DNA from 2 places in the Paenibacillus sp. B2(2019) genome. Region 2 is predicted to be linked to the other one. Evidence: riboswitches for the same ligand, from Rfam matches in the RefSeq annotation. Region 2 holds a riboswitch; the other holds the start of a gene.

Region 1 (11,694 bases), on a different contig from region 2:
AAACTGGGATAAAGTCGATGACGAGAAAGTGACAGCGCTGATTGAGGTACAGATTACACCCGAACGGGGTCGCGGATTTGAAGGCATTGCCGAGAGAATCTACCTGTATCCACAAGTGAAATCCGTTTATCTGATGTCAGGTGCTTACGATCTTCTGGTAGAAGTGGAAGGCCGAAACTTACGTGAAGTGGCCAATTTTGTATCCGAGAAGCTGTCTCCAATTGATTCAGTACTCTCAACTAAAACGAATTTTACCCTTAAAAAATACAAACAGGATGGGATCATCTTCGAGGAGCATGAGGAAGACAACCGTCTGATGATCTCTCCATAAAGGAAGTAATCATATGATCACGAACAAAACGCAGCTAACTGGAGAAGACAGCAAATCAATGAATTCTTATTTGGCCCCGCTGGTACAGCAAATTCAGCCTTCGGGTATTCGTAAGTTTTTTGATCTGGCAGCAGGCAGCAAGGATATCATATCACTCGGAGTCGGGGAACCTGATTTCAAGACCCCGTGGCATGTCAGAGAAGCTTGTGTCTATTCGCTGGAAAGAGGATTTACAGGCTATACATCCAACGCAGGTATGCCTGAGCTAAGGGAGGGTATTGCGAACTATTTGCACACCCGTTTTGCAGTGGAGTATGATCCTGCCAATCAAATTATAGCAACGGTCGGCGGAAGTGAGGCTATCGATCTGGCTCTGCGCGCTTTGATCACGCCGGGCGATGAGATCCTCATACCAGAACCTTGCTATATTTCTTATTCGCCGATAACGGCTATTGGTGGAGGTATTCCTGTAGGTATCGAAACCATCGGAGAGAATGACTTTAAACTTACTGCAGAGAGTTTGGAAGCGAAGATTACTCCACGCTCCAAAGTTCTAATTCTGTGCTACCCGAGCAACCCAACGGGAAGTGTTATGACCCGAGAGGATTGGGAGCCGATCGCCAAGGTTGTAGAGAAGCATGATCTTATTGTAATTTCAGATGAGATCTATGCGGAATTAACGTATGGAATTAATCATGTCAGCTTTGCCTCATTGCCAGGTATGATGGACCGTACGATTTTGGTCAGCGGTTTCTCCAAGGCTTTTGCCATGACTGGATGGAGAATGGGTTATGCTTGTGGTCACCCTGATTTGATCTCCGCTATGCTTAAGATTCACCAGTACACTGTGATGTGCGCTCCTTCTATGGGCCAGGTGGCTGCACTTGAGGCACTGACCAATGGGATGGAAGAGAAGGATCGAATGGTCGATTCTTATAACCAACGGCGGAGGCTGATTGTTAAGGGTTTGCGTGATGCGGGACTGGAGTGCCATGAACCACAAGGTGCATTTTATGCTTTTCCAAGCGTGCGCAAAACGGGACTGACTTCTGATCAGTTTGCACAACGATTATTACTTGAATATAAGGTGGCAGCTGTACCTGGAAGTGTCTTTGGTTTAGGTGGTGAAGGTTACTTACGCTGCTCCTATGCTACATCAGTAGCTCAACTGAATGAAGCTATAGAACGCATTGGTGCTTTTGTCACACAACTGGAACGAGAGAGAATGGAATAGAGAAAATTGGACTATAGCCTATCCTATAATCCTATGGTATTATTTTACTTTGAGAGTAATTAACCCCTATAATAGAACTAACAAGGACGTATTTTACTCTGGAATTAAGCGTTGCTTTGAAGTTGCTTTTATTACTTTAATGACATTTTGTGGCACGCGCTCAATAATACTTTTAGGAGGGATGATTGTGCTTAGTGCCGATTATTACTTACCTTCCTATGGAGGGCAGTGTTTTTCTGGAAGTGGGAAACTGTCCCCCAAGGGTGATGCTTCTGCTCGCATGCTCTCTCTGGAAGATGAAATTAGAATACTCCGTAGCAAAATGGAGCAGCTTTTTTTGCAGGAAAAATCATTCACTTCAGATAATGTGATTGAAATTAGCAGTTTACTGGATCTCAAGATAAATGAATACATGAAGGGGCGTCCAGTTGGAAAATAACGTCGCTACATGCTGTTGAAGAGGACCCTAGGGTCCTCTTTTTGTTGTTCCTTTAAGCTCACATATCGCAACATTGCAGTCACACTTGGAGAGAATATGCCTATACTCTTCATTTGCCATTTTTATATAAGAAAGCTTAAACTAGCATTATGTGATTTGAAGAATGGATAGGAGGAGTAAGCCATGGTGATCTATACACGCACGGGTGATGCGGGTCAAACTTCAGTGATTGGCGGCCGGGTTGGTAAGGACGATGTCCGAGTTGAAGCTTACGGAACGATCGATGAACTGAATTGCTTTGTAGGTCAGGCAAGGAGCCTGATGGAGGACGATCAGTTTGATGATGTACGCGAGCAGCTGCTGGAAATTCAGCATGAGCTATTCGATTGCGGAACCGATCTGGCTTTTATTAAGCTAGGTGATGGTGGTCAATATATGGTAACAAGTGAGATGGCTAAACGGTTGGAGGGCTGGATTGATGAGCTTCAAGCAGAGAATCCACCACTAGAAAAATTCATCCTCCCTGGGGGCAGTCCGTTGGCTTCGGTTCTACATGTGTGCCGTACGGTTTGCCGCCGGGCGGAACGCCGGGCAGTTACACTTGGAAGAAATGCAGACATTAACCCGGAAGCGGTTATTTATTTGAACCGGTTATCCGATTATTTCTTTGCGCTGGCTAGGACGGCTAATACACGGGCAGGGATTACTGATGTAGAATACATTCGCAGTAAAAAGGTGTTCCGAGACTAATATGACTAGCTATTATTCACCAATTACTTACATTATACCGCCAGAAGAGGATGACTGGTTGCTGAAGACGATCCTGCATAAACGGATGGATGTCTCACGTAAATTGTTGTCACGCCTTAAGCAAACAGAACAAGGGATTACATTAAATGGAGAGCGTGTTTATATCAGCGTACATGTTAAGGCAGGCGATATTGTACAGATTCGCATGGAAACAGAGACTTCGGATGATATTTTACCGCAGCCGATTCCCTTTGAAATTCTATTTGAAGATGAGCATCTGCTCGTAGTAAACAAGGCAGCAGGGATCATCGTGCATCCCACACACGGACATTACACTGACACGCTGGCTAACGGAGTAGTTCATTATTGGGCGCAAAAAAATGAACGTTTCCGCTTTCGACCCGTCCATCGTCTGGACCAGGAAACCTCCGGTGTGTTAGTCATCGCCAAGAATTCGTATAGCCATCAGCATATTTCTGAGCAGATGATTGCGGGTACAGTGGACAAACGTTATGCTGCATTTGTTCATGGGGCTCCTGTGGAGCCTTTCGGCGATATCGACGGACCTATTGACCGTGATCCTGAGGAGCCGCATCGGCGTATCGTGACACCGGATGGTTATCCTTCTCTGACTCGGTATGAGGTTAAAACCGTATACGCACAAGGTTCAAAAGTTGAACTGAAGCTGGAGAGTGGTCGTACTCATCAGATTCGGGTCCACATGACCTCTATCGGCTGTCCTTTGATTGGTGACAGCATGTATCGTCATGAGCTGTATAATCTACCGGAATTGACTTTAACTCAAAGTGAACAGTTGGAGTCCGTTACAGCACTAGATGCCTCCATACCGCGTCAAGCACTGCACGCGGTGCGTCTGACGTTCAAGCATCCGGTGTTGCTGCAGGAAATGATCTTTGAAGCTCCTTTGCCGCCTGATATGGCGGCCTTGGAGAACGTATTGGAGCAAGGCCCGAAAGCGAATTTGAGGTAAAAATTATCTTAGTGATGTTAGCCAGAGGGCGAATTGGTTCTGGAGAAACGGAGTGTTCGCCTTTATCCTCGGATTTCATCCGCAACAAGCGGACTAAATCAAGAAATCCGAGGATAACAGCGATCGGAAGAATAATTTGCCAGCGTAGCGCACTCATCACTACCATTAAAGGAGAACAACATGAGCAAACTAAAAGTATATCAATATCCAAAATGCAGCACCTGCCGCAGTGCAGTAAAATGGCTACAAGCTCAAGGTCATGAGCTAGAGCTTCAAAACATCGCAGAACAGCCACCTACCGTTGAGGAGCTGCGTGAATTGCTGGCCAATAGCGGACTTGAACTGAAAAAGTTTTTTAATACAAGTGGTGAAGTCTATAAAGCATTGGGTCTTAAGGACAAAATGGCACAGCTTAGTGAGCAGGAGAAGCTTGAGCTGCTCGCGAGCCATGGTATGCTAAATAAACGTCCGATTGTCACTGATGGTGTTAAAGTTACGGTAGGCTTTAAAGAAGATCAATATGCTGAAGCTTGGACCAATACTTCCAAAGTATAAATCCGTAAAGGGGATGTCCCAACAGTCATTTCATGGCTGTTGTGGCATCCCTTTTTGGATATCTAGGAAAATCACAAAAGACCAAGATTCTATAATATACTTATATTTCTCGCTTAAGCTTACCGCCCTTGCAAGGGCACCGATGGTGTTTTTACTTGTTAATTTCAAAGGATAAGAATAAGCTCCCATATGTGTAACTATATGATCCCTTATCAGATCAAGTATTTTCTGATAGAATACTCTTTGTGCAATAACATGGACAAGCGCTTAATAACAATACAATGAACGATTAAGGGAGAGGTTTATACATGAGAGCAGAAACAACGGGCCGTGTAATGCTTGTAGATGGAATGGCTCTGCTGTTCCGGGCCTTTTATGCGACCTCTTATGGAGGATATATTCGCAAGACAAAAGCTGGATTGCCGACGAATGCGGTGTATGGTTTTTTGCAGTATTTTTTCGATGCAGTAAGCACATTTGAGCCTTCTCACGTCGTATGCTGCTGGGATATGGGCAAAGGAACGTTCCGCACCGAGAAATACGATGGATACAAATCGAATCGGATTGAAGCCCCGTTAGAGCTGATTCCACAGTTCGATCTAGTAAAAGATGTAGTAGCTGAGCTTGGGGTGCCGAACATTGGACTTGCAGGCTATGAAGCGGATGATTGCATTGGTACGCTGGCTTCTTGTTACAGTGAAAACTCTGAGGTATATATTTTGACGGGTGACCATGATATGCTTCAGCTCATTGATGAGAATGTTAAGGTCGTCATTATGAAAAAGGGACGCTCTAACTATAAAGTGTATGACCTTGCAGAATTGCTGGAGGAAAAGGGTCTAACCCCTAGACAAGTGATTGACCTGAAAGGCTTTATGGGCGATACCAGTGATAATTATCCCGGCGTAAAAGGGATTGGTGAGAAGACTGCGCTGAAACTGCTGACCGAATACAGAACAGTTGAAGGTGTAATTGAGAATCTGCATCTGCTCCCTAAAGGTGTGCGTACCAAAATCGAAGCAGATCTGGATATGCTGCATTTATCGCGAGAGTTAGCGGAAATCCGTTGCGATGTACCAGTGGTCTGTGAGCTGACGGAAGCCTTGTGGCAACTACAGCGGGAAACAGCTGCGCGCAAATTTCAGGAGCTAGAGTTCGGCAGCTTGATGCATTTGATTGCTGAGGTGCAGGACGAACGGGGAATTGTACAGATTGAGTTAGGCGATTTGGGTTAAGATCAGACACCCTTCATGCAAAGATGCATGGAGGGTGTTTTGTTAAACTATAAGAACGTATAAGTTTCACACTATACATTATCCTTATCTTTCTCTCTTAAACGCTACCGTCCTTAAAAGGACGCCAAAGGCATTTATACATGTTGTGATAGCGCTTCATTCGACGTATAATTAGGGCTGGTGATTGCTTTTTTTAATGATATTATTTATTTGTGTATGGGTAGCGTTTCAACTTCTAACTAGAGAAAGGGAGATAATTGCTGTGAAGCTATTGGGAGCGATTGAAGCAGGCGGAACAAAATTTGTATGTGGGATTGGTTATGAGGACGGTACCATTGTTGACCGAGTTAGCTTTCCGACAACAACACCGGAAGAAACGATGGGACTAGTAATAGACTATTTTAAAGAGAAAAATGTAGAAGCATTCGGAATCGGATCTTTTGGACCAATTGATCCCGTACTGGACAGCCCTACTTATGGTTACATAACAACGACACCAAAACCTCACTGGGGACAATATAATCTGGTAGGCACAATGGTTGAGCAATTTAACGTTCCGATCGGCTTTGACACGGATGTGAATGGTGCAGCGCTTGCGGAGAGTAAATGGGGAGCAGCTAAAGGTCTAGACAGCTGTCTTTATATTACGGTTGGGACAGGCATTGGAGCAGGAGCGGTTGTTGGCGGCCAGATGGTCCATGGATTGTCACATCCTGAGATGGGACATATTCTAGTTCGTAGACATCCAGAGGATACGTTTGAGGGTTACTGTCCTTATCATGGCGATTGTCTTGAAGGATTAGCCGCAGGTCCGGGGATCGGCAAACGCTGGGGACAACCGGCAGGAGAGCTACCAGTGGACCATCCGGCATGGGAAATGGAAGCTCACTATCTTGCACATGCACTCATGAACTATGTGCTGATTCTGTCTCCTCAAAAAATCGTAATGGGCGGTGGTGTTATGAAGCAAAGCCACCTATTCCCGTTGATTCGCACTAAGCTGCAAGAGTTATTGAGCGGATATGTTCAACATTCATCGCTTAATGTCGACATCGATAATTATGTTGTCTCACCAGGTCTTGGAGACAATGCAGGGCTTGCTGGAGCGATTGGATTGGCTACATTAGCTCTAGCTAGAAACTAGTATAAAAAGACATTGACTGTTCGGTAATATATGGTATTCTAGGATCTAACAGTATAGCATTTAATGAGGGAGCACCTCTTTCGCGTTTATCGTGAGAGAGGTGCTTTTTTGCGTTCGGGGTCTGATTGAGAAAGGATTTGTTCGCTCCGAAGGAGGCTCTTCCCGGAAGGTTATTGTGCTTGCTGTAATGTTGAGAAAGGTAGGGATGAATATGCAAATTGTGTTTATGAACCGTTTATCCAGAATATCTGGAGTGGATCAAGAGGTGTACGCCCAGTTGTGGATTGGAGAGGAAGAGGGGATCTGGAGTTTGGGCTGGCGTGATTTTTCAGGTGGGGAGAATTACATTGAGAATTTGTGGTATGAAGGTGGTTCATGGAATGAGATGCTCTGTGTATACAGGCATGAGCTAGCAGTGAAGATGGGAGATGGCTATCGACCCTTAATCGATGGGATATTCCACGAGGAGGATAGTCTTACTGGACGTAATCAGGAGCAGCTGAAGCTTCAATATTACAGCGAACATTATGGGAATGAAGCCATTTATGAAGAGTTATGTGCTTGGCGCCGTGGTAAGGCTTCGAGTGAACGGAAGGCGCCCTATATTCTCGCCAGTAATCGTCTGTTGCGCTTGTTAAGTACATTTCTACCGCATACGCCAGAGGAACTGATGCAAATTCCGGGTGTGGGAGAAGGCAAGATAGCACAGTTTGGGGCTGATTGGCTGGCTATAACTACTGCGGTGGCAAGGGAACATGCCTTCCCTCTAAATTGGGTGAATGAAGTAATTGAAGAGGAGTCTTTCGTATCTTGGCTTTATAAACAGAAAGAAGTCAAATATAAGAAGCAGCTAGAACGACTGCGCTTGCGGAGGATTTTGCTACAGGGGATCGAGAATGGGTTGGGCTTGGAACAGCTTAAGGTGAATAGTGGAGTGAACCGGCGTGAACTGATTGAAGCGGTAGAGGAGCTAGAAAGAGAAGGTTATTCTGTCGAGAAGCTGATCCATGTAGAGCTTGGCAATATGCCGCAGAATGAGCAGGATGCGATATGGAATGCCTATGTGGAGCTCGGGGATCTTTTCCTAAAACCGGTGTTACATAAGGTGTATGGTGACGATTTTTCTGCTGCTGAAGGATTGGATATTTATTATGAGCGTCTGCGATTGATACGCATCCGTTTCCGTCGAGAGCAAACGCATAAAGTGGGCATGGCGACCAGCTTTTAAATTTGCGCATACCAAAAAGACGAAGGCTTCCTTATACCTTACGGTTACAGGGCCTTCGTCTTGCTTATTCGTCCGGTTCGTTTCATAGCCATTCCTTCTTGCGGAAAACATACAGCATCCCACAGCCTAACGTCAACATAACGCCTATAACGCCATAATAGCCATATTTCGTATGAAGCTCGGGCATATGATCAAAGTTCATACCGTAGATTCCGGTAATTACGGTCAGGGGCATGAATATTGTTGTGATCGCAGTAAATACTCTCATAATTTCATTCGCGCGGTTGGCGATACTGGATTGGTATGCCTCTCGTAAGTTGCCCATGAGATCGCGATACGTCTCAAAGGTTTCAGATATTTTAACCGCATTTTCATAAATGTCGCTAAAATATTTCTGAAGCTGATCATCAATCAGACGGAGGTCTTTTTTATTTAGGGTATTAATCACTTCTTTTTGTGGCCCCAGCATTTTCTTCAACCATAGAATTTCACTTCGCAGACCGATAATTTCACTAAGATGTGACTTTTTGGTATGCATGAGGATATCTTCTTCCAGCTTCTCAATCCGAGCTTCAATTCGGTCGCCGACGGAGAAATAGTTATCAACGACAAGGTCAATTAGCAAGTAAAGGAACATATCCGGTTCACTTACTTCTTGCTCCCAGAGCATAGGCTTCAGGATTCGTAGTTCATTGATCTTTTGTTTCGTGACAGTGATGATGTAATGTCTTCCAAGGAATACATTGAGTGCCCGTAGGAAAATTTCTTCATCGTCAAAGCGGATGCTATTTACAACTATAAAGTAGTGACTTTCGTATATTTCGATCTTTGGACGCTGATCCTCTTCGCTAAGGCAATCCTCAACAGCAAGATCATGTAGGTTGAACAAGGGCTGAAGCAGCTCCAAATCCTCAACATCGGCGTCAATCCAATAGAACCCTTCCGTTGGGGGTGTTAGTGTTTCATCAATTTCATCAATAGGTGTAAAAACCCCTGCATTTACCAGCCGGATTTTCATCTGATTTCACTCCTCCTATCCCCAGGTCTTCACTAGGGACTGCTAAATTAAGCACAGAGAAAAAAATCAGCTTGGCCGGCGGTACAATCAATACATAGGGCCAAATGACGTTTCGAGGGCATGAAGAAGAACTGCTCCCGCCGCCGGCAAGCTGATGATTATCCTGTGTGGTTGCTCATTCTGTACACATATTTGCGAGCTCGGGTCGCCTTCCATCCTTCTTCTCACCTCTTCTTTTCGTTCAGGTATGAAATACTTGTCTAGTATAACAACGGAGTATGCCTCTTTCAAGCAAATTTATTGTGATTTTGAGGCTTCTTCAGCATTGTATGGACTTGACGAAAAGGAGGTTCATGATTTAAAGTGAATTTTAAAGTAATTTAATTGAATACAGCTAAATCTTATCAAGAGCAGGTGGAGGGACTAGCCCTATGAAACCCGGCAACCGGCGTGTAAACGCACGGTGCTAATTCTTGCGGAATTTCTGCAGACGTCTAATCGTTTTCAGGAACATTCTGGCAGATGAGAGAGGCGCATATGACTGTAGATATGACCTTTCTCGATTTCCGAGGAAGGTCTTTTTATGTTCAGCAAGCCGCAGTGCGGCAAAACAACTAAATTCAGCTAAGGAGTGGAAAGACAATGCCAATTAAAATTCCCGACAGTTTACCGGCGAAAGAAGTACTATCCGGAGAAAATATTTTTGTGATGGACGAAAGTCAGGCTTTCCATCAGGATATCCGTCCACTACGGATTGCTATTCTGAACCTCATGCCGACTAAAGAGACGACAGAGACTCAATTGCTGCGTTTAATTGGAAATTCGCCACTACAAGTTGATGTTACTTTATTGCATCCGCGTTCCCATATTTCCAAGAATACTTCTGCTGAACATTTGAAGAGCTTTTACAAAACCTTTGACGAGATCAGCCACCGCCGTTTGGATGGTTTAATCGTTACAGGTGCTCCTGTAGAACAAATGGAGTTCGAGGAAGTATCGTATTGGGAAGAACTGAAAGAGATTTTTGAATGGAGCAAGGACAATGTGACTTCAACCATGCATATTTGTTGGGCGGCACAGGCAGGCTTATATCATCATTTTGGTGTTCGTAAAGTGGCATTGCCTGAGAAATGTTTTGGCGTCTTCGCTCATACGATTAATCAAAATAACATTAAACTGTTGCGCGGCTTTGACGAGGTATTCCATGTACCACACTCTCGTCATACCGATGTCTCCCGTGAAGATATTGAGAATAACCCAGATCTGCAGATTCTGGCGGAATCCGAAGAAGCTGGTATGTATCTAGTGGCTACAAACGACGGTAAACAAATATTTGTGACCGGACATTCCGAATACGATCCCCTATCCTTGAAATGGGAATATGACCGTGATGTGTCTAGAGGGATGGAGATGGCTTTGCCGAAACATTACTTCCCTAAAGATGATCCAGAACGTACACCTCCAGCAGTGTGGCGTGCGCATGCCAATTTATTATTCTCTAACTGGCTCAATTACTATGTATATCAAGAAACGCCTTATGATATCGACCCGATTGTTTATTAATAATAGCGCTACAATATAAATTAGGAGGCATTAATCATGGATGACAAACTTAGGATTGAAAGTAGACTGGCTCAAATAGGTTCTCAAGAAGATCCTGCCACAGGAGCAATTAATTTTCCGATTTATAATGCAACGGCATTTCGTCATCCAAAACTCGGTCAGAGCACAGGGTTTGATTATAGCCGCACCAAGAGTCCGACCCGTTCAGTGCTTGAGAATGCAGCTGCGGAACTGGAATCTGGAGATGCAGGATTTGCTTGTAGCTCAGGGATGGCAGCGATACAAACGGTGCTCACCTTGTTCGCTCAAGGCGATCATCTGATCGTTTCGCTGGATCTTTACGGCGGTACCTATCGTTTGTTGGAACGGATTATGTCCAAGTTTGGAATCACTGCTTCTTATGTAGACACGAATGATTTGGATGCACTGGAAGCTTCGCGTCGTCCAAATACGAAAGCTGTATTTATTGAAACGCCAACGAACCCACTTATGATGATCACGGATATTGAAGCCGTGTGTACTTGGGCACGTCACCATGGATTACTTAGCATTGTAGATAATACGCTGCTGACACCATTCTTCCAACGGCCTATAGAATTAGGTGCGGATATTGTAGTTCATAGCGCTACTAAGTATTTGGGTGGTCATAATGATGTACTGGCAGGCCTGATTGTATCCAAGGGTGTAGAATTATCAGCTGAACTAGCTATTCTACATAACTCTATTGGCGCCGTGCTCGGACCAACAGACAGTTATCAGTTGATGAGAGGCTTGAAGACATTGGCGCTGCGTATGGAGCGTCACGAAAGCAATGCACTAGCGATCGCTCACTACTTATTAGAGCATCCAGCGATTGCGGAAGTGTTCCATCCAGGATTGCCTGATCATCCAGGACATGAAATCCAGAATCGCCAATCTTCAGGCAATACCGGTATTTTTTCTTTCAAATTAAAAGATGCCAGATACGTAGAGCCACTTCTTCGTCATATTCGTCTTATTGCATTCGCAGAAAGCTTGGGCGGCGTAGAGTCACTTATGACTTATCCGGCTGTACAAACACATGCTGATATTCCTGTGGAGATTCGAAATGCTGTGGGTGTAGATGATCGTTTGCTGCGCTTCTCCGTCGGTATTGAACATGCAGAGGATTTGATTGCTGATCTTGGCCAAGCACTAGAAGCCGCTAGGGCAGAAATTGAGTCCAAG
Region 2 (11,694 bases):
TCTTTCGAGCCTTTTGGTGTCTGGTTCTGGATCATTCAAACGCTGATCGTTGTAGTTTTATTTATTGCTGATTACGTTGTAGGGGCGTGGGGCGTTAAGAAATTTGGCGGCTCACGTTCATCGATTATCGGGAGTACGATTGGGCTAATCATTGGTCCTTTTGTAATCCCAGCCTTTGGACTTATTATTGGTCCGTTTCTGGGTGCCTTTATAGGAGAATTGATCGTAGGTTCTTCACCAGCTAAAGCTGCCAAAGTAAGTGTAGGATCAATACTTGGGTTGTTTAGTAGTACTGTTGTCAAAATTGTGCTACAAATTATTATGGTCGTCCTCTTTTTTATATGGGTCGTCCGGTTTTAATTTTAACAGTGAAGAAGGGGAAATGGTTTGTCCAAGAAAGAGTCTTTCGTAAAAGGCACGCTTATCCTTGCTGCTGCAGCTTTGGTGGCAAGGGTACTCGGGCTTGTTCAGCGGGTGCCGCTGGATCATATTTTTGATGATGTGGGGAGAGCATCATTTGGGGTATCGAACAATATCTATTTAATGCTGCTCACCGTGGCTACAGCAGGTATTCCAAGTACGCTCAGTAAAATGGTCTCCGAGCGGTACGCTCTGAATCGTCCTGAAGAGGCGAGACAAGTGTATCATGCAGCATTGCTATTTTCAGTAGCAGCAGGGGTAATCATGACGGCCTTGCTGTACATAGGTGCTCCGTTCTATGCGACACATATTGCTGATGTACCTGAATCAGCGATGGCAGTTAGGGCTATTGCACCTGCGCTTTTACTTTTTCCGGCAATTGCCATGATGCGTGGATATTTTCAAGGGCGCAACAACATGATGGCTGGTGGTATTTCACAGATTGTAGAGCAGTTCGCTCGCGTACTAGTCGCTATTTTACTAGCTTATATTCTATTACAGCAGGGGTATAACAATACAACTATAGCTGCGGGAGCATCCTTCGGTAGCGTAATTGGTAGTATTGCAGCATTTGGTGTCATGATTTATTTTGCAATCAAGCTGCGCCGAGAGGATAAACAGCAAGGATTAAATTACAATACCACTCAAAAATTGCCAATTTGGGGAATTTACAAAGATATTTTCACACTATCAATTCCGATCGTGCTCTCTTCACTTACGATTCCCGTAGTGAATGTGATTGATACTTCTTTGGCTGTTCCACTGCTTATTGATCAGATGGGTAGAGAGAGTGCAACAGCAGCTTTGGGTATACTAACCACGCGTGCTCAAAGTGTGGCCGGAATTCCACCGGTACTAGCCATTGCGCTAGGAACCTCGCTGATTCCGATCATTTCAGCTGCTTATGCCCGTCGGGATGAGGGACACTTGAAGAAGCAAATTACACTTGCTTTGCGGATTTCTATCCTGACAGGGATGCCAATTGTGTTGGCACTTGTGGCAGCAGCTTATTCTGTAAACGGGTTATTGTTCAGCAGCTTGGACGGAAGCGGAATTGTGGCGATGCTTACGATTGGAACGATCTTTCAGATCACCATGATGACAACGAACTCCATCTTGCTCGGTATGGGCAAATCACGCATTTCAATGTATTATGTGCTAGTGGGTATTATTGTTAAATTAGTCGCAAGCTTCTTACTAAGTAAGATATTTGGGATCTACGGGATTATCGGCGCAACAGCACTTTGTTTCGTAGTTATTACTATTCTTAACTTACGGATGCTGAAATCCATTGTACCTTTCGAAATTATGGGTAAACGGTGGGGCGGCTTTGCAATTGCGGTTCTGGTGTCCGGTGGTATTGGTTTTGGACTTAACCAAGCTGGAATTCTGTTAACAGATCTAATGCCTGCACGTTTGGCGTTTCTGATCACTTGTCTTGTTGTAGGAGCCGCAGTTGTTGTTATTTATCTGGTCATGCTAATTGTACTGGGTGTACTTACTAAACAGGAAATCTCCAGTTATCCGCGTGCATTGCAAAAATTGTTGAATCCGCTGATGAAATTGCAGCCTGCGCGTGTTCGTATGAGAGAATAAGTTTGACTTCTGCATGACATTTTGCTTCACTTAAAGAATAGAAATTTGACAGATATGGAAGAAAGGACTGAACAAGCTATGGACAAAATTAGTTCTCCTGCTGAATTTCAGGTAGCCATTCAATCTCCTCGATTAACTGTAGCCATCTTCAAGGCGGACTGGTGCTCGGATTGTAAATTTATCGATCCTTTTATTCCTGAGGTAGAGCAAGCCTATGCAGATCGTTTAACGCTGGTTGAGGTTGACGTTGATGCTGTGGGTGACGTTAGTCAGGAACAAAATATTATGGGTATTCCAAGCTTTGTCGCGTATTCCGATGGACGTGAATTGGTTAGATTCGTTAATAAATTACGTAAATCCCGCGAGGAAATTGAGAATTTCCTGGATAAAGCGGTTCAAGTGCATCAAAGCCTTCAACAGTAATTCCGGAAAACCACCGCTTTCGCCTGTTCGAGCAAAAGCGGTGGTTTTTTAAGATGCTTCTTCATTACTAAAAACTGCGGGTGATATTTTTGTCGACAAATCAGTTGAAATGGCTTAGTTATCTTACTTGCCTTATCATGTTCCTCGCTGTACTAGGGGGAGCGGTTGTAACGAAGACTGGATCGGGATTGGAATGCGGAAATGAATGGCCGCTCTGTCATGGGAAATTGATTCCGGCCTATACTGTAGGTTCGATGATTGAATACACCCATCGCTTGTTTAGCGGATTGGCAGGGTTATTGTCACTTGCCTCGATGATTGCCTTTTGGCGTTATGCTCGAAATCGGCGGGACTTGTTAGTATATGCATTCATGACGTTGCTGTTTGTAATTGTTCAAGGTGGTATGGGAGCGCTTGCAGTGATTAAATCCCAATCTGCTGCTGTAATGGCACTACATATGGGCTTTTCTTTGATCGCTTTTTCAAGTTCTCTAATGCTGGCTCTAGGAACTAAAAGGCGACATGAAGCAGGTGAGTACGATCCTAAGATGGAGCTTCAGAAGAAACCCGTCAGTAAGGCTTTCCGCAATTTAACCTGCTTCACGGCCTTATATTCCTATGTTGTTGTTTATATTGGAGCCTTTGTTAGTCATACGGATTCGCGCGGTGGATGTTCTGGCTGGCCGCTCTGTAACGGTGAATGGGTACCCGAGCTTTCCGGGGGAGTAGGTATTGTTTTTACGCACCGGATTGCGGCTTTGATCTTATTCATTCTTACTGCGGTGCTTGGACATTTAGCTTTTTGGAAACATAAGGATTACCCAGAGCTAAGAGCTCTTGGCGTAGCGGCTGTTCTGCTGTGCTTGATGCAGGTATTTAGTGGAGCTGCTGTTGTTTACACACTAGATAATGAAAGATTGTACATATTTGCCGCTTTGGCTCATATTTTGTTGATCGCTAGTTTGTTTGGTGTCTTATGTTATATGAGTGTAAGAGTCTGGCAGCTGAATCGTGCGAGAAATGTAGTTGTTGAAAAAAATCCAACGAATCAAATGACACCGTTGTAACACCCTTGGTAGAAAGTTCCCACCGTGGATAGAGTCGCTTTACCTGCGGAATAATAAAGTGGAAATCGGTATATCGTGGTGCTGGACAAAACTTTAGGAGGACTGGGATATGCTGCGGGTTATACTTGGAGAGCCGCCTCGAAAGAACAGCGGTGTATTGGCTGACGCGATGGAGAACATGGCCACATTTGCAGCCTTACTGCGCAAGGAAATGAACGCTCATGAGGATAATGACCATGAATACCGCAAGCTGGAGATTTGGACACGTGGACTGATCTCCTCATTGGATGAATTGGAGCAAAGCTGGTTCGCAGCTGCTTTTTACCGGAAATCGGTAATCGCTGGTTATATGGACGATATGTCACCAGTGGAACAAGGCGATTATGCGCGGTATGTTTATTTTTATAAAGATGGATTTATTCGTGTGTTCTCTCTTCTGGACAAGCTTGGAACGGTACTGAATCATTTTTATGACCTCAAAACCTCCAAATTAAAAACGCACTTTTCTTATTTTACAGTACTGCGTCAACTTCAGTTATTGAATGTGCATCCTGCGCTAGCGGATCAACTGGAACAGATCAAGAACTCTTATCGTGATCCACTGGAGAATCTACGCAAGCGCAGAAATGCTGAAATTCATTATATGAATTCCGAAATGCAGGATGATTTATGGCAGCGACATCAAGGCTTGCATGACAAAATTCAGCTTGAGGATTTAGATAGCCATCTTGAGGATTTAAAGCAGTCCCTTGAAATGAACTGTAAAACATTAATCGCGGCATTCAGCTACAGCAATGAACAGCTGCGTAAGGAAATCAGCAAGGCAAAGCGTGTACAAACCTAAGCGTTCAAGATATTTCCTTTTGACAAAAAAGAAGAAACTTACTATACTTATGCTTGCATTAAAGTCTGTACGAATTCAAATATAAAATTTCATACTCTATATCTTATCGAGAGTGGCGGAGGGATAGGCCCGATGAAGCCCGGCAACCGATTTGTATACAGCGCGATTAGCGTTATGTACAAATGTCATGGTGCTAATTCCTACAATGACGCAAGGTTTGTGGTCGTTGGCAGATGAGAAGGCATTGTCTAAATAAACACACAGAGCCTCTTGCGATCTGCATCGATCGTCGGAGGTTTTTTTGTATGGAATAAGTGAAATATAAAGGGGGCGACGAGCGTTGATTAATCTAAAAGGAATAACAAAGGTATATGGAAAAGGCAGCCATGCGGCTACAGCACTTTCCGGATTGAATTTGTCTATCGAGAAAGGTGAAATATTCGGAGTTATTGGCCATTCTGGAGCGGGGAAAAGTACATTGATCCGTTGCATTAATCTGTTGGAGCGTCCGACAGAAGGGGAAGTTTGGGTAGATGGCATTGAACTAACTAAGCTTACTCAAGGTCAGCTGCAGGAACAGCGGCGCAAAATTGGGATGATTTTTCAACATTTCAATCTGCTATCTTCTGCGACGGTGTACGATAACATTGCTTTTCCTCTGCGACTCACAGGCACCTCGAGAGCAGATATTGATACTAAAGTGAAAGATTTGCTTGCCTTAGTGGGGCTTGAAGAACACCGGGATAAATATCCCTCCCAATTATCAGGCGGACAAAAGCAGCGGGTCGGCATCGCACGGGCACTTGCCAGCGACCCTGATGTGCTGCTGTGTGACGAAGCAACCTCTGCGCTTGACCCACAAACGACAGACTCTATTCTTAAGCTATTGCTCGATATTAATAAACGATTCCATCTTACCATTGTGCTGATCACTCACGAAATGCACGTGATTCAGAGCATCTGCGACCGTGTTGCGGTCATTCATGGTGGTGGTATCGTTGAGCAAGGTAAAGTTACGGAGGTATTCCTGAAGCCGCAGCATGAGGTCACTCGCGATTTCATTCGCAGTGAGTCACAGAATGAGGGACCCCTTCGTACGGCGCTTGACGCTGCTGCTGGGGACAACTCTCAGGCCGTCAAAATTACTTTTTTCGGAGAGAAGACCTACGGCTCTGCACTTTCCAATGTAGTACGTGAGACAGGTGTTAGCTTCGCCATTCTGCATGGTACCATCTCAACGATAAAAGACGTACCTTATGGACAAATGATTGTTCGGTTCGAAGGTCCAGCTGAAGCGATCGCTGTGACGATAGCCGAACTAACCGCTCAAGGCCTTGAAGTGGAGGTGATTTCGTAATGAATTTCGCAGACTTAAACTGGCAAGAAATGATGGATGCTACAGTTGCTACCTTGCAAATGTTAATATTCTCTGGATTGTTCACAATTATTCTTGGTTTACCACTCGGAATTGTATTGTATTTATGGGGAAGATCGAATAGTATAGTAATCAGAGTAATTTACTCGGTCTTATCGTTCGTCGTAAACATCCTACGTTCGGTACCGTTTATCATTTTGATGGTAGCATTAATTCCATTTAGCAAAGCCGTTGTTGGAACTTCCATCGGAGTACTCGGTACGATTCCACCACTCGTGATTGGTGCAGCTCCATTCTTTGCTCGCTTGGTGGAAACGGCATTAAGAGAAGTGGATCGTGGAGTAATCGAAGCGGCGCAAGGGATGGGAGCATCCACGAATCAGATCGTTATGCGTGTTCTTTTGCCAGAGGCTCGTCCAGGTCTGCTCGCTGGGGTTACGATCACACTGGTTACACTGGTCTCCTATACGGCAATGTCCGGGATGGTAGGCGGCGGCGGGCTAGGGGATCTAGCGATTCGTTACGGATATTACCGATATGAGAAGGAAGTTATGATTATCTCTGTAGTCTTGATGGTCATACTGGTGCAACTGCTACAAATGGCCGGTGATCGACTAGTACGACATTTCACACGGAAATAAGGTACGTCCATATATAGCCTTATTCATACAAATACCAAGGATAAGAGGGGGATTTAAAATGAAAAAATTACTACTTACTTTTTTTAGTCTGACACTGGTTGTGGTGCTGGCTGCTTGCGGCAATAACAATAATGCTTCTAACTCGGCTGCTACTAATGCACCAAAAGATGGTGCTGCAACTGAGTCACCTGCAGAACCTGTAAAATTGGTGGTTGGTGCTTCACCTGTTCCGCACGCTGAGATCCTAAAAGCTATTGCTCCATTGCTTGAAGCGCAAGGAATTAAATTAGAAATCAAAGAATTCACTGACTATGTTCAACCAAACGTTCAGCTTTCAGAGAAGAATCTGGATGCTAACTTCTTCCAACATCAACCTTACCTGGATGACCAGAATCAAAAGAACGGTTCGGATCTAGTTTCTGTTACAGCCGTTCACGTTGAACCTTTTGGTGCTTATTCCAAAAAAATCAAATCCATCGACGAGCTGGCTGATGGTGCGAAAGTTGCCATCCCGAATGATGCTACAAACGGTGGTCGTGCACTGATCCTGCTTGCCAAAAATGGACTGATTTCTTTGAAAGATGATACCAACATCACATCTACCCAAGCAGATATCACTGAAAATAAGAAAAACCTTAAAATCATCGAGCTAGATGCAGCAATGTTAGGTCGTCAATTGGATGAAGTAGATCTTGCCTTGATTAACACTAACTATGCTTTGGAAGCTAACCTAGTTCCTACTAAAGATGCTTTGTTCATTGAGGGTACGGATTCCCCTTACGCTAACATCCTGGTAGCTCGTCCTGACAATAAAGATTCTGATGCAATCAAAAAGCTTGCCGCTGCACTGAATTCTCCAGAAGCTAAAGCTTTTATTGAAGAGCAGTACAAAGGCTCGATCATTCCAGCATTTTAAGACAGAAAGCTAACTTAATCTCTAATACAGCATAAAACCCGCTGCCTAACGGCAAGCGGGTTTTATGCTGTATGTTGTAGGGGAAGTGTAAATCCTCTATAATAAGAAAATCCCGATCTCCTGAAGAGGAGGATCGGGAATGATATTGAATGGGATTAGAATACTTGCATAACTTCTTGTACGCCTTCTACTTCTTCAAGAAGGGCGCGTTCAATCCCGGCTTTCAAGGTGATCGTGGAGCTTGGGCAGCTGCCGCAGGCACCCATAAGTTTCAACTTAACGATGCCGTCTTCTACATCGACCAGTTCAACGTCGCCGCCATCGCGTTGCAGGAACGGACGAAGCTTATCCAGCACTTCCAATACTTCATCATACATTTCGGTGCTTTGTGCATTCTCACTCATTTCTCAATCACTCCTTTCATAAGTTCATTATAGTACAAAAAGTTAAAAAATAAAATGGTTAGGCGGAATAGGGAGATCATCATGAGACCAATTATTGAATTTTGTGCCAGTAACATGGGTCACGGAACAGACAAGCTAATGCATAAGCTGGAGGAAAATCCAGATTACGATGTGATCGAATACGGATGCCTGAACAATTGTGGGGAATGTTATTTAACTCCCTTTGCCATGGTTGAAGGTGACATCGTTGCTGCAGATACGGTTGCCGAGCTAGAAGAGAAAATTGATGCTAAAATCAAAGAGCTAGAGGCTTGGTTCAACATGGACCTTGACTAAATGCTTTTTGTGGAAAATAAAGGGCTGCTCTTTTTCGTATTTATAACGGAAAAGAGCAGCCCTTAGGTTTATCCTAAAGTGCGTTTTGACATCCAGAGCACCCCGCTCTTAAGGATACGGGGAACCCGTCCTTTGACGGAGCGTTGGCCCATCAGACCAAATCCAGCTTTCTTGCCTAGCGAGCCTAAGGTACCCTTTAGACGAATAGGATGAAGCTTAGGGGTCTCGCCGCGCCACATGGCTTGAATAACCTGAGCAACCTGCTCACCCTGCGCTCCTGCGGCTTGTGCGCTTGGAGCGAATGGCAGGCTGGCACAGTCGCCAATTACATACACTTCTGGATAATCAGGTACACGATAATATTCATCCAGAATGATTCGTCCTCCGCGATCCTTCGGGACTGTTAATTCCTGAACAACCTTCACCGGTTGGATCCCCGCGGTCCATACCGTAACATCTGAAAGAATTTCCTCTGTACCGTTAAAAAGCGCATCTTTCTCTACATGGGATACGGAGACACGTCCGAGTGTCTGTACTTGATGGTGGTGAAACCATTCCTCCACGTATTGTGACAGCTTCGCAGGGAAGGCAGATAAGACACGTTCACCGCGATCCAGAATAGCAATATTAAGATCTGGTCGGCTCTCCCGAAGCTCTGCCGCCAATTCCACTCCACTTAGTCCTCCGCCTACAATGTTTATTGTTCCATAAGGCTTCACATCGTTTAAACGTTGGTAAGTTTCGCGTGTTCCTGCAAAGGTCTGGATACTGCAAGTATATTGATCAGCTCCAGGGATGTTATGGTAATTGTCGGTACAACCTAGTGCAATGGCAAGTATGTCATAAGACACAGTCTCGTCAGGCTCCATTGTAACGATTCTACTCTCCAAATCAATGGAACTCACCTCACCGTAACGGATAGTGAGACGGGGATGAACCGGAAACTGGATCCGCAAGTGATAGTCAGTTACTGTACCTGCGGCAAGCGCATAATATTCCGTTTTGATTCCTTGATAAGGCATTCGGTCAATTAAGATAATTTCAATATCCTGTGGAAGGTGATTATTGAGCAATTCTTGAATTAGGGCCAAGCCGCCATAGCCGCCGCCCAGAACGAGTAGTGTTCTCATGCTGACCGAACTTCCTTTCCAATATAGGATAACGGATCTAGGTAGTCTTTTATTCGTATACCTTTATCGCATTGTAGAACGTGTCGCGTTCTACTGGAATTCGTCCAGCACCTTTTACTAACCAGATCAATTCATCGCGAGTGAGGCCTTCAGGTGTTAAGGCACCAGCCGCATGGCTAATGCGTTCTTTAAGAATAGTACCATGGACGTCAGAAGCACCGAAGTTCAGTGCAACTTGAGTAAGCTGAGGACCGATATTAATAAAGTACGCTTTGATGTGATCGAAATTATCCAGCATCAATCTGCTGATCGCAATCGTCTTCAGATCCTCATAAGCGGAGTTGCGGCGCATAATCCCTGCATTCTTGTTCTTAGGCTGCATAGATAATGGAATGAATACCATAAAGCCATTGGTTTCATCCTGTAGATCCCGGATCTGCATCATGTGCCGGATACGATCTTCATGAGATTCAATCGAGCCGTAAAGCATAGTTGTATGTGTCTTCATGCCAAGCTGATGTGCTGTTCGGTGAACTTCTAGATATTCTTCCACATTAGCCTTATCTACACGCATTTTTTTACGGTATTGATCGGATAATATTTCTGCGCCACCACCAGTAAGCGTCTTAAGTCCTGCAGCACGCAGCTGCTCGAGTACCTCACGAATACTCAATCCGCTAATTCGGGTGAAAAAATCGATTTCGGCTGCAGTGTACGCTTTTAAGGTTACCTCAGGGAAACGTTCATTCAAGGCTTTTAAAGAATCCACGTAATACTGGAAAGGAACCTTGTCATTATGACCGCCTACGATATGGAATTCGCGCACACCTGGATGAATATGCTGTTCGACATATTGCACCATTTCCTGACCGGAAAGGGTATAAGCACCCTCTTCTCCATCATCTTTGCGGAAATTGCAGAATGCACAGTGAGATTCGCAAACATTGGTGAAATATAGACTCATGTTTTCGATAAAATATACCCTGTTGTTGTTCTTTGCAAGATTGACTTCATTTGCTAATTGGCCAATCGTAAGTAGGTCGTTACTTTGACATAAATAAACGCCATCTTCTAAATTCAATCTTTCGCCGCCGCGAACTTTTTCAATAATGTTCATCATTCGGGCGTCTGTTTGGGGGGTGAAAAGAGTAGACATATAATAAATTCCTCCTGAAAGTTTTACGGGGTCCATTGCCCGCAGATAATTCCCAGACTTACCCAGACGGTAGCTGTTCATTCATGAAAATAAATCGGAGGTTTAGCCTCCGTGACAAATTTCCGAATTTTTACTTATGTTTGCCTACCTTATTATAAACCTCTCTTATAAGGGGATCAACAGCTGGATATGGATGGTTTATTTTGGTGTGGCAGGTCAAGCATAAGGCAGTTGTGACTTGAGGGTAATGGAATAGTCGGTTATACTGAGTTTATTAAGTATATATTTTTAAGAAAGTAACTTTTGACCGGAAGGTCCCTTAAACATAAGTTTTTCTGTTGAAGTAAGTTTAATTTATAGGAGGATATGATCATGATTAATATTAGCGAAAAGGCAGCAGAACAATTAAAGGCGATGCTTGCTGAACAAGAAGTGCCGAACATGTTCCTCCGTGTTGGAGTAACGCCCGGCGGTTGTAGTGGATTCTCTTACGCTATGGGCTTTGATGATAATGAAACCGATCAGGACGTATATATGGACATCCAAGAAATGAAGGTTGTCGTGGAGAAAGAGAATCTTCGTTACCTTGATGGTCTCGAAATTGATTTTGAAGAATCCGGCATGACAGGTGGCTTCACCATTAATAACCCGAACGCTACTGCAACCTGTGGCTGTGGCTCAAGCTTCCGTACAGCTACGGATGCTGGAAAACCGAACGAAGAGCCTTGCTAATCGCGACGTTACGCCTTCAAGTCCCATGTTGAGTTCTACAACAGGGGCTTGGAGGCTTTTTTTATTCTCAATGACAAAAGTCATCACAAGGAGCTCTAAGCATGCTAATTAGGAAATTAAACGCAGAAGAACAACCACCCTTACATTTGTTGTTATTAGCCGATCCTTCCCTAAGTCTTGTTGAAGCGTATTTAAAAAGAGGGCAATGTTTTGTAGCTGAAGTGGAGATTTGCATTATAGGTGTCTATGTTTTGCTACAAACGAGACCTGAGACAGTGGAGCTAGTGAATATAGCCGTTGATGAGAATCGGCAAAGTAAAGGGATAGGAAAACAGTTGGTGTATCATGCGATTCAGAATGCGAGATTACTTGGTGCGAAGACGATTGAAGTGGGTACGGGAAATTCTAGTGTAGGACAACTGGCTCTTTATCAGAAATGTGGATTTAGGATTACCGGAATCGATAGAGATTTTTTTATCAGACATTATAGTGAAGAGATTGTTGAAAATGGGATCAAGGTAGTGGATATGATCCGTCTTACGCTAGATATATGAGTGACATACAAACAAAAGCCCTCCGATGGAATTCCTCGAGAGGGCTTTTGTTTGTTCCTGCGTACAATTAGGCTGGAATAATAAACTTGTAATTAATCAT

What was found. A riboswitch is a leader RNA that binds a small molecule or an ion and turns the genes downstream of it on or off. The one in region 2 is predicted to bind S-adenosylmethionine.
Region 1: it holds a riboswitch for S-adenosylmethionine, as region 2 does, so the genes downstream of both, metA (homoserine O-acetyltransferase MetA) here and PAENI_RS08900 (methionine ABC transporter ATP-binding protein) in region 2, are expected to answer to the same signal.

The regions. Positions count from the first base shown of each region.
Region 1 covers NZ_VTZR01000017.1:100,371-112,064, forward strand. Annotated here, with positions in the region: gene PAENI_RS14830 (Lrp/AsnC family transcriptional regulator) at 1-331, shown strand, start outside; gene PAENI_RS14835 (aminotransferase class I/II-fold pyridoxal phosphate-dependent enzyme) at 345-1,565, shown strand; gene PAENI_RS14840 (aspartyl-phosphate phosphatase Spo0E family protein) at 1,816-2,004, shown strand; gene PAENI_RS14845 (cob(I)yrinic acid a,c-diamide adenosyltransferase) at 2,188-2,754, shown strand; gene PAENI_RS14850 (RluA family pseudouridine synthase) at 2,756-3,745, shown strand; gene PAENI_RS14855 (arsenate reductase family protein) at 3,926-4,300, shown strand; gene PAENI_RS14860 (5'-3' exonuclease) at 4,609-5,535, shown strand; gene PAENI_RS14865 (ROK family protein) at 5,798-6,679, shown strand; gene PAENI_RS14870 (HRDC domain-containing protein) at 6,891-7,907, shown strand; gene corA (magnesium/cobalt transporter CorA) at 7,990-8,925, opposite strand; SAM riboswitch class I at 9,324-9,454, shown strand; gene metA (homoserine O-acetyltransferase MetA) at 9,568-10,488, shown strand; gene PAENI_RS14885 (aminotransferase class I/II-fold pyridoxal phosphate-dependent enzyme) at 10,525-11,694, shown strand, end outside.
Region 2 covers NZ_VTZR01000011.1:115,079-126,772, reverse strand. Annotated here, with positions in the region: gene PAENI_RS08925 (DUF456 domain-containing protein) at 1-360, shown strand, start outside; gene PAENI_RS08920 (putative polysaccharide biosynthesis protein) at 388-2,016, shown strand; gene PAENI_RS08915 (thioredoxin family protein) at 2,095-2,439, shown strand; gene PAENI_RS08910 (COX15/CtaA family protein) at 2,529-3,506, shown strand; gene PAENI_RS08905 (Cthe_2314 family HEPN domain-containing protein) at 3,616-4,350, shown strand; SAM riboswitch class I at 4,451-4,590, shown strand; gene PAENI_RS08900 (methionine ABC transporter ATP-binding protein) at 4,691-5,707, shown strand; gene PAENI_RS08895 (methionine ABC transporter permease) at 5,707-6,366, shown strand; gene PAENI_RS08890 (MetQ/NlpA family ABC transporter substrate-binding protein) at 6,425-7,282, shown strand; gene PAENI_RS08885 (NifU family protein) at 7,438-7,686, opposite strand; gene PAENI_RS08880 (YuzB family protein) at 7,768-8,022, shown strand; gene PAENI_RS08875 (NAD(P)/FAD-dependent oxidoreductase) at 8,091-9,152, opposite strand; gene mqnE (aminofutalosine synthase MqnE) at 9,202-10,308, opposite strand; gene PAENI_RS08865 (HesB/IscA family protein) at 10,681-11,040, shown strand; gene PAENI_RS08860 (GNAT family N-acetyltransferase) at 11,142-11,594, shown strand; gene PAENI_RS08855 (hypothetical protein) at 11,662-11,694, opposite strand, start outside.